3 regions of the Rhizobium sp. BE258 genome follow, and region 1 is predicted to be linked to each of the others. Evidence: predicted binding sites of a transcription regulator. Region 1 holds the regulator's gene; each other region holds the start of a gene.

Region 1 (3,278 bases):
GCTTGAATGGCTCTACCGCTTGAGAAGCGGCATCGGCGACCGTATTAGAGGCATCCTGCCTGGCGACACCGGCGCTTTTGCCGCCGCTCTGGTCACGGACGAGCGCCGCGCCATTTCGAGCGAGACGACCGAGGCGCTGCGCCAATCCGGCCTTGCGCATATCATCGCCATTTCCGGTCTCAACATGGCGCTGTCGGCAGGCATCTTCTTCGTCGGCTTCCGCACCGTGCTCAGCCTGTTTCCGGCTGTCGTCCAGGCCTATCCCGTCAAGAAGATCGCCGCAGCCGGTGCGCTTGCCGCCGTCACCGCCTATTTCCTGATCTCGGGCTTCGCAGTCTCCGCCGAGCGCGCCTTCATCATGATGGCGATCATGCTGGCGGCGGTCTTCTTCGACCGGCCGTCGATCAGTCTGCGCAACGTCGCCCTATCGGCGCTGGTGATCATTGTCCTCTCACCCTCGGAGATCATGGGGCCAAGCTTCCAGATGTCCTTCGCCGCGACACTGGCCCTCGTCGCCGGCTATGCGCTCTGGAAGGAGAGGCCGGTGCGCGACCGGCCCTTCGCAAAGTTTCGCGTCGTCAGGATGCTGTCTTCCGCCGCTGCGTTCTTCGGCGGCATCCTGCTGACCTCCGTCATCGGCGGCTTCTCGACTGCATTGTTCTCGGTCGAGCACTTCCACCGGCTGACAGCCTATGGCCTGCCAGCCAATCTCGCCGCCATGCCGATCATCTCCTTCATCATCATGCCGTTCGGCCTCATTGCCATGCTGCTGATGCCCTTCGGTCTCGATGCATGGGCGTGGCAGGTGACGGGCTTTGGGCTCGATCTGGTGATCGCCATCGCCAGGACGGTTGCCTCATGGGGCGGCGATATCGGCGTCGGGCGCCTGGCGTCCTGGTACTTTCCCGCGGCGGTGACGGGTTTCCTGCTGCTGACTTTGCTGCGCAGCCGCATGCGGCATCTCGGCACCGCGATCTTGATGGCATCGACGACAGCCGCCGCGATGTTTGGAGGTCCTCCGCCGCCGAAAATCGTGATTGCCGAGGACGGGAGCATGGCGGGCATCGTCAGCGACAACGGCCTCGCCACCAATCGCGAGCGGCCACCGGGCTTCATCTTTGATCAATGGAGGCGCGCGCTGGTGCTCGATGAGCATCTACCACCGGCGTTCCCGGCGCTCCCGGATATTCCCACCGCACCGCGCGGTGAAAGGCTGAAATTGACGGAGGCACAGCAGAACGAAACGATGGACGCGATCAAGGCCAGTGCGACGGGCGAGCGCTTCTCATGCGTGAAAAAGGCCTGGTGTACAGCGAAGCTCGACAACGGTTCGATCTTGACCGTGATCGAGAATGCGGCGTTCCTTGGCCCAGCTTGCGACATATCCGATATCGTCGTCACACCGGTGCGCCTGCGCCTCGATACCTGCCGCTCAGGCGCCCTGCTTTTCACCGGGGAGACACTGCGAAAGACAGGCGCTGTCGAGCTTCGTTTCCCCAATGGGATCGCCGAAATCACCACATCATTCGAGGGTCTCGAGCGGCCCTGGACCCGCCACCGCGCCTACGATTGGCGCAGCGGCACTTTTGGTGAAAGCGAGACGCTCAGTGATAGCGGCGGATAAGGCCAACGAGCTTGCCCTGAACCTTGACGCGGTCCGGTCCGAAAATACGGGTTTCGTAAGCCGGGTTGGCAGCTTCGAGCGCAATGGATGCACCCTTGCGGCGAAAGCGCTTCAGCGTTGCCTCTTCGTCATCGACGAGAGCAACGACGATATCACCGGCATTGGCGGTATTGGTGTTGCGGATGATGACCGTGTCGCCGTCGAAGATGCCGGCCTCGATCATCGAGTCGCCCTTGACCTCAAGAGCATAGTGCTCACCGCTTCCGAGCATGTCGGCGGGAACTGTAATGTCGTGGGTGTTCTGCTGGATCGCCGAAATCGGCACACCGGCTGCGATCCGGCCCATGACCGGCACGGAGATCGACGTGTGATTGTCCTCGTTCGCCGGCTTCGGCGGCGCGACGGGCTGCGGCTTGCCAAGGCTGCCTTCGATGACGCTCGGCGAGAAGCCGCGGCGCGGCTGAATGCTCGGGCTGTAGGCTTCCGGAAGCTTGATGACCTCGAGTGCGCGCGCCCTGTTCGGTAGGCGGCGAATGAAGCCACGTTCTTCCAGAGCCGTGATCAGGCGATGGATGCCCGACTTGGAAGCCAGATCGAGCGCATCCTTCATTTCGTCGAAGGATGGCGGAACGCCGGACTCCTTCATGCGCTCGTGAATGAAGAGGAGAAGCTCCTGTTGTTTGCGCGTCAGCATCGAAGTTTTTCCCCAGATTCGTGAAACAAAGCCAGAACGGACACTATATGTTCCATATGTGTTCCGCAAGTGCCTAAATATCGGTAAAACTTCCGATGATTTTTCGTCGTTTTTGAAAGTTTATTTGCCGGATTGGTGATCCACGCTTGCGCTTTGCCGGGCAGGGCGTGCAAATCTCTGCCGGCTTCACCGGAGGAACCGCCATGACGCGTCCGCTCGATCATCTGGTACTGCCCGTGACCCATATCGACGTTGCCCGCGAGCGACTCGGGCGTCTCGGTTTCACCGTCGCGGCCGATGGCCGTCATCCGTTCGGAACGGAGAATGCCTGCGTCTTCTTGGCCGACAAGACCTATCTCGAACCGCTCGGTATTGCGAGCCAGGCGGACTGCGACGCGGCTGTCGCAAAGGGCAACAGCTTTGTCGCCCGCGATCAGGCCTTCCGCTTCCGCTGCGGCGATGACGGCTTTTCGGCTGTTGTCTTCGGCACCGATAGTGCCGATGCGGACAAGGCTGCCTATGACGGCGCGCAGCTGAGCGGCGGCGATATGGTCGAATTCTCGCGGCCGATCGTCATGCCCGACGGAACGCAGGCGACAGGCGCCTTCAAGCTCGCCTTTGCCGCCGATCTTCGGGCACCCGATGTCTTCTTCTTCGCCTGCCAGCGGATCAACGCCTTTCCGGCCGATCGCAATGCACTGGAAACCCATGCAAACGGCGTCACCGGCATCAGCGAGATCGCGCTGAGCGCTGAGGATCCGCAGGCCTTCGCCGAATTTCTGGAGACGGCCAGCGGTGGAGTGGAGCCTAAGGAGGCGGCACTCGGCCTATCCTTCGAATTGCCGAACGGGAGACTTTCCATCTTCTCGAACGAGGGCATGGAGGCCTATTTCGATGCCGAGCCACTTGTCACCGATAACGGCCTCAGGGCGCGCGCAATCGTCTTTTCGGTCGGTGATC
Region 2 (3,278 bases), on a different contig from region 1:
ACGGAGATGGTTCTTGCGGTTCCGGAAAAGGTGCTGAACGAGCGGATCATCCCGCAGATCCCGGTTGGCCGTCTTGGCGAGCCTGAAGAAATCGCGCGTTGTGTGGTGTTCCTGGCCTCGGATGACGCCGGGTTCATCACCGGCTCGACGCTGACGGCGAATGGCGGGCAGTTTTTCGTCTAGAGGCGCCCTGAGCTTCCGGGAGTTCACTCACCGGGATCTAGCGCAACGGTTGAAACAAAAACGGGCGCCAAGGCGCCCGTTTTCAAGAGATCAGTCTATTGTTAGCAGCGAACGCGGCGCGTTGAGCCGTTCGAGTAGGCTACGTAGCAACCGTAGCGGTCACGATAGACGCGCTGGCCCGAATAGCGGCCATTGCGCTGATCGACCGAGTTACCGACTGCAGCGCCAACCAGGCCGCCTGCAACGGCGCCGACGGCTGCGCCGCCCCAGCTGTTGGAAACCGCACCGCCAATAAGGGCGCCAGAGCCAGCGCCGATTGCGGTGCCCTGCTCAGTTGCCGTGCACGATGCAAGCGCACCCACGAGTGCTGCAACGAGAACAACCTTCTTCATCATGACTTACAACTCCCCAGTTACATGGCCTTTAGATGCGGCCCATCAGGACAAGGATAATGATAATGACGAGAACTAGCCCCAAACCGCCAGAAGGTCCATAGCCCCAAGCGCGGCTGTAACCCCAATTCGGCAGAGCGCCGATCAAAAGCAGAATAAGGATAATAAGAAGTATCGTACTGAGCATGTTTTCTGTCCTTCAACTCACCGCGAGTTACGAATGGACAATAAACACGGTAGCCGGGTTTTTGTTCCCGGCTAAACTTATGTGCGTGCAATTTCAGGATGGAGTTTTCTTGATGGTGCCGGAACTTATATTCTACGGGACGGTATAAACGCGTCAGGCTCAAAAAGGTTCCGCTGTTCCGCAGAAAATTTTAACGAAACATCAAACTCAGGGCGGAAAGTGTTAATGGCGCCCGATTTTCAATGCTGATCCTGCAATCAAGGAGGCTGCATATAGCGCCCGTTCGCGCAGTTCATCAATATGCAGTGGCGAACAAAAGCGGAATTTGCGGCTGTCGGCGATTCGTCTGTGATTCGTTCCGGCTTTGACCCGAAGGTTAATTCAGTGGTTTTCGGGTTTTCCGTCTTTGCGGTTGACGCCGGATGAAAATAGGCCATCCAAGTTCGCCTGCTGCAAATTGCCGGATTCCGGTGATTCAGCATCTAGTGGGAAAAGCTGATTCAAAACCAATACTTAGCCGTGAACAAAAGCTGAATCACCGCGAGTCTGCGATTCGTCTCTGATTCGTTCTCAAGCTGTTCCGAATCTCAAAACAGAGGCTTAGCGCCGCTTGTTGAATCAAATTAGCAGAGCATTCGCATCATCCGGCTCTTGCGTTTGCCGGTTGCCCTGTCCATGTGTTGTCTGCTGACTTGACCCCGGGGCTCCCCGCCTCACTTGCATGGACCATGACACTGAATTCGCAGCCGATGATACTGAGTGGGCGCGGTGTGACCGCGGTGCTCGGGCCGACCAATACCGGCAAGACGCATTACGCCATCGAGCGCATGGTCGCGCATGGCACCGGCGTGATCGGGCTGCCGCTGCGCCTTCTGGCGCGAGAGGTCTATAGCCGGGTCGTCGAAAAGGTCGGTGTGCACAATGTCGCGCTGGTCACGGGCGAGGAAAAGATTTCTCCGCCCAATGCGCGCTTTTCGGTCTGCACAGTCGAGGCGATGCCGCGGGAAACCAAGGCGGCCTTTGTCGCGATCGACGAAGTGCAACTGGCCGGAGATCTCGAGCGCGGGCATATCTTCACCGACCGCATTCTACATTTGCGCGGGCGCGACGAGACGCTGCTGCTTGGCGCCGGCACGATGCGCCCCATTCTCCAGCAGCTGTTGCCTGGTATTACCGTCATCGAGAGGCCGAGACTGTCGCAGCTGCTCTATGCCGGGCAGAAGAAGATTACCCGGCTGCCGCAGCGCTCGGCGATCGTCGCCTTCTCGGCTGACGAAGTTTACGCCATCGCCGAGCTGATCCGGCGCCAACGCGGCGGCGCGGCCGTCGTGCTTGGCGCGCTCAGCCCGCGGACGCGCAATGCGCAAGTGGCGCTCTATCAGGCGGGCGATGTCGAATATCTGGTCGCCACCGATGCGATCGGCATGGGGCTCAATCTCGACGTCGATCATGTCGCCTTCGCGCAAGACCGGAAATTCGACGGCTACCAGTTCCGCAATCTCAATCCCGCAGAACTTGGCCAGATCGCCGGGCGTGCCGGCCGCCATGTTCGCGATGGCACCTTCGGCGTCACCGGGCAGGTCGCACCTTTTGATGATGAACTGGTGCAGCGGATCGAGGCGCACGAGTTCGACAACGTCAAGGTTCTGCAGTGGCGGACCAAGGAATTCGACTTCGCCTCGATACAATCGCTGCGCGCAAGCCTGGAAAAGCCGCCGAGCGTCCAGGGGCTGACGCGATCCCTGCCTTCGGTCGATCAGCAGGCGCTGGAACATCTTTCACGATATCCGGAAATTATTGATCTTGCGACCAAGCCGGAAAGGGTTGAAAAGCTCTGGGAAGCTTGTGCGCTGCCCGATTACCGGCGTATTGCACCGGCCCAGCATGCCGATCTGATCTCGACCCTCTTTTCTGATCTCGTCCGCCGTGGCACGGTGAACGAAGATTTCCTCGCGGAGCAGGTGCATCGTGCGGACCGGACGGACGGTGAAATCGACACGCTTTCGGCGCGAATCGCGCAGATAAGAACCTGGACCTATGTGTCGAACCGGCCCGGTTGGCTTGCCGATCCGACACACTGGCAGGAAAAGACGCGGGAAATCGAAGATCGATTGTCCGATGCGTTACATGAAAGGTTGACGAAACGCTTTGTTGATCGCAGGACATCTGTGCTCATGAAGCGCCTGAGAGAGAATGCGATGCTGGAAGCTGAAATCAGTGTGAATGGTGATGTCTTCGTGGAGGGACATCATGTGGGTCAGTTGAGCGGTTTCCGCTTCACGCCCATCGGTGGAACGGATGGACCGGACGCCAAGGCCGTACAGGCTGCTTCACAAAAGGCGCTTGCTCTGGAATTCGAAGCGCGCGCTGCGCGCATGCATGCTGCCGGCAATGGCGATCTGGCGATCAGCGCCGATGGCCTTGTGCGCTGGCTCGGCGATCCCGTGGCGCGGCTTTCGGGCAGCGACCACATAATGCGGCCGCGGGTGATCCTGCTTGCCGACGAACAGTTGACC
Region 3 (3,278 bases), on a different contig from region 1:
CGCCGGGCCATAGGCATGAATATCGGACGCGAACGTGTCCTCGGCGCCCACAGATTTGCGAACCCGATCAGGCTTGACCTGGCGGTCGTCGATGCCGCGGGCAATCCCGTAGTAGTAGGGTCCTGATTTTCCGAAATGACTGACGAGAAACGCAAGATCCTTGCCTCTAAGATCTGCACCGGTCTCAATGCCGAGGCGCAGCATTTTCTCGGCTGTCGCCGGTCCGACGCCGTGGAACTTCTTCACTGGCAGCGCTGCCACAAATCCCGGACCATTCTTCGGCGTGATAACTGCCTGTCCGTTTGGCTTGTTGAGGTCGCTCGCCATCTTAGCCAGGAATTTGTTGTAGGAAATGCCGGCTGACGCATTGAGCCCTGTCACCGCCTTGATCTTTTCACGGATTTCGAGCGCGATCTCGGTTGCGATCTCTATTCCCTTGAGATTTTCGGTGACGTCGAGATAAGCCTCATCCAGTGACAGTGGCTCGACCAGCGGCGTGTACTCGGAAAAGATCGCCCTGATATCGAGGGAGACCGACTTGTAGACGTCAAATCGCGGCTTGACGAAAATCAGATCCGGGCATTTTCGCTTGGCCGTCACGGATGGCATTGCCGAACGCACGCCGAACGCGCGTGCCTCATAGCTTGCGGCTGCGACGACGCCGCGGGCCTCAGCGCCACCAACGGCGATCGGCTTTCCGCGAAGTTCGGGATTGTCGCGCTGTTCTACAGATGCATAGAAGGCATCCATGTCAACGTGAATGATCTTGCGCACTCGCTCTGGTGCGGGGCTGTCCGGTTCGGCACTCATCTCTCATTCCACATCATGCGCCATCCACCACCGGGTCGCATCAGGCCTCCCTGGTTTCCGGCTTCGCCGCCACATCGAGCTGGCACCTGTCTATCCCGTCGGCGGCATTCATTCTCTCGCATCCCAATGCCAGCCGGCGACGCAAGTTACGTATCGGGATTGCCGCGCCATGCCGCTGCACAACTGCCTTGCGATTCATCTCGTCGCTGCGACCACATGCCCGGCATGCGACAATGAGAACCTTGCATCGAACCTGCCGGAGAATAATCCCATCTTTAAAGGAATTTTTTCTTATCTTTGTCATTTTTGCCTATCTGTGGACGAGCTCTTTCTACCGCATTGATTTTGCTTCCTGATCGCGCGTCGAGCCGCTGTGGACGAATGTTGGACCACGAGTATCTGCCCAAACATGACGATTGACTCAAATGCCAATCAGGAACAAACAAGGAACATACTTGCTTTTGTGCAGAATGGAAACCCGCTTTTGACAGAGGTCAATTTTGGCGCACGGTGCCGCAAATCTCGTGATCTCCGAGCTTCGGGAACGCATTCAGCATCTCGAAGGTCCATCTTCGCGTCCGAAGCGGGTCCTACCCTTCGACATACCCGACATCGATGATCGCCTGCCAGGCGGAGGCCTGGCCTATGGCGCTCTGCATGAATTTGCCGGCGGCGGCGCGGGAACTGTCGACGGCGCGGCGGCGGCACTTTTCGTAGCTGGCATTGCTGCCCGCACCAAGGGCCAGATTGTCTGGTGCCTTGCAAGACCGGACCTGTTTTTCCCTGCGCTGGCGCAGGCGGGCCTCCATCCGAAGCGGGTCGTTTTTGTCGAGTCCGCCAGCGAGGACGACGTCATCGCCAACATGGAGGAGGCCCTGGGCTATGGCGGTCTGGGTGCCGTGGTCGGCGAGCTGGTGCGGTTGCCGATGACCAAGTCGCGTCGCCTTCAGCTTGCCGCGGAGAAGTCTGGAACCATGGGGCTGATCGTCAGGCGCTGGCGACGACAGACAGAAGCCAGGGACTTCGGCCAACCGACGGCTTCGGCCACGCGGTGGCGGGTGAGTGTCACTCCGAGCGAGGAGCTTCCTGTGCAAGGCGTCGGTCGAGCACAGTGGCGGTTAGAGCTTATAAGAGTGAAAGCGGGCGAGTGCGCTGAGTATTTCGTAGGAGCGTGTGATGCCAAGGGTCGTATCAATCTATCTTCCGGAGCTGGCGACGGACAGGATCAGGCGAGCCGATCCTTCTATTCCCGTTGAGCAGGCCATCGCCGTGATCGCCCGCAGTGGGTCGAAAAGGTGGGTATCGGGCGCCGATGCTGCAGCCAGGAAATCGGGCGTCCGTGTCGGTATGCCTGCTGCCAAGGCCCAGGCGATCTTTCATGGGTTGATGCTGGTCGACGCCGATCCGGTGGCCGATGCAGCGGCACTCGAACGGATCACCCTCTGGGCCTTGGGCCAGTATTCGCCGCTCGTCGCTGTCGATGCCCCTGACGGGATCATCATGGACACCGAGGGGGCCGATCATCTTCAGGGCGGGGAGCCGTTGATGGTCTCCGGGATCGCCAACCGTTTCCGCGCCAAAAAGCTGTCGGCCCGCGTTGCTATTGCCGACACGTGGGGGGCAGCACACGCCTGCGCCCGGGCAACTCGGCAGGAGAGCGTGATCGTACCAGTGGGCGAGACCGTACGTGCCGTCGAGAAGCTGCCGCTCTCAATGCTGCGGCTCTCGTCCAAGATCGTCGGCGACCTTCACACGCTTGGCTTCAAGACGATCGGAGAGCTGTCGGCAACACCTCGTGCGCCGCTCGCCCTTCGTTTCGGTCCTGAGATCGGCCGCCGGCTCGACCAGATGTTCGGACGCATCGCAGAGCCAATCGAGCCTATCCGAGCCGCTGAGCTGATCGAGGTCAGCCGTGTGTTTGCCGAGCCCATCGGGGCCGCCGAGACGATCGACAAATACGTCGGCTATTTGATCATCCGCCTGGTGGCTGAACTTCAGCGCCATGGCCTTGGTGTTCGCCGCGCCGACCTGATTATCGAAAAGATCGACGGCACTCGCCAAGCCGTTCGTTCCGGAACGGCAAAGCCGTCGCGTGATGTCGTTTGGCTGAAGAAGCTCTTTCGCGACCGCACTGAGACAATCGAGCCGGGTTTCGGAATTGAGAAGCTGACCCTGGTGGCCGTCAGGGCAGAACCTTTCGAAGAGTTTCAAAAGGTCTCCGCACTGGTCGAGGAGGAGACGCCCGATATCACGCCGCTGATTGACATCTTCGGCAATCGCGGCCAGCGGGTCTATCGCGTCGCTCCTGTTGCCTCCGACGTTCCCGAGCGAAGTGTCGCGCGGATCGCGGCGGCAGCCTCAATCTCGGACGAGACCTGGGTGCATCACTGGCCTCGGCCGGTCCGACTGCTGGCACAACCCGACCGGATCGAAGCGATTGCGCTCATGCCGGACTATCCGCCTGCGAG

Evidence for each region. The regulator LexA, encoded in region 1, represses DNA repair genes until DNA is damaged. The targets are predictions, from matches to a motif close to TGTTCNNNNTGTGTTCNG.
Region 2: J2X43_RS19750 (helicase-related protein) is a predicted target of LexA. The motif match lies at 1,328-1,345, and genes of this name have one in related genera.
Region 3: J2X43_RS17985 (ImuA family protein) is a predicted target of LexA. The motif match lies at 1,245-1,262, and genes of this name have one in related genera.

What each region holds. Positions count from the first base shown of each region.
Region 1 is NZ_JAVDWL010000008.1:188,345-191,622, forward strand. Features, by position in the region: gene J2X43_RS25755 (ComEC/Rec2 family competence protein) at 1-1,624, shown strand, start outside; gene lexA (transcriptional repressor LexA) at 1,605-2,318, opposite strand; gene J2X43_RS25765 (VOC family protein) at 2,522-3,278, shown strand, end outside.
Region 2 is NZ_JAVDWL010000005.1:300,285-303,562, reverse strand. Features, by position in the region: gene J2X43_RS19765 (beta-ketoacyl-ACP reductase) at 1-183, shown strand, start outside; gene J2X43_RS19760 (YMGG-like glycine zipper-containing protein) at 285-578, opposite strand; gene J2X43_RS19755 (DUF3309 family protein) at 607-762, opposite strand; gene J2X43_RS19750 (helicase-related protein) at 1,491-3,278, shown strand, end outside.
Region 3 is NZ_JAVDWL010000004.1:695,607-698,884, forward strand. Features, by position in the region: gene dinB (DNA polymerase IV) at 1-810, opposite strand, end outside; gene J2X43_RS17980 (hypothetical protein) at 851-1,114, opposite strand; gene J2X43_RS17985 (ImuA family protein) at 1,311-2,066, shown strand; gene J2X43_RS17990 (DNA polymerase Y family protein) at 1,987-3,278, shown strand, end outside.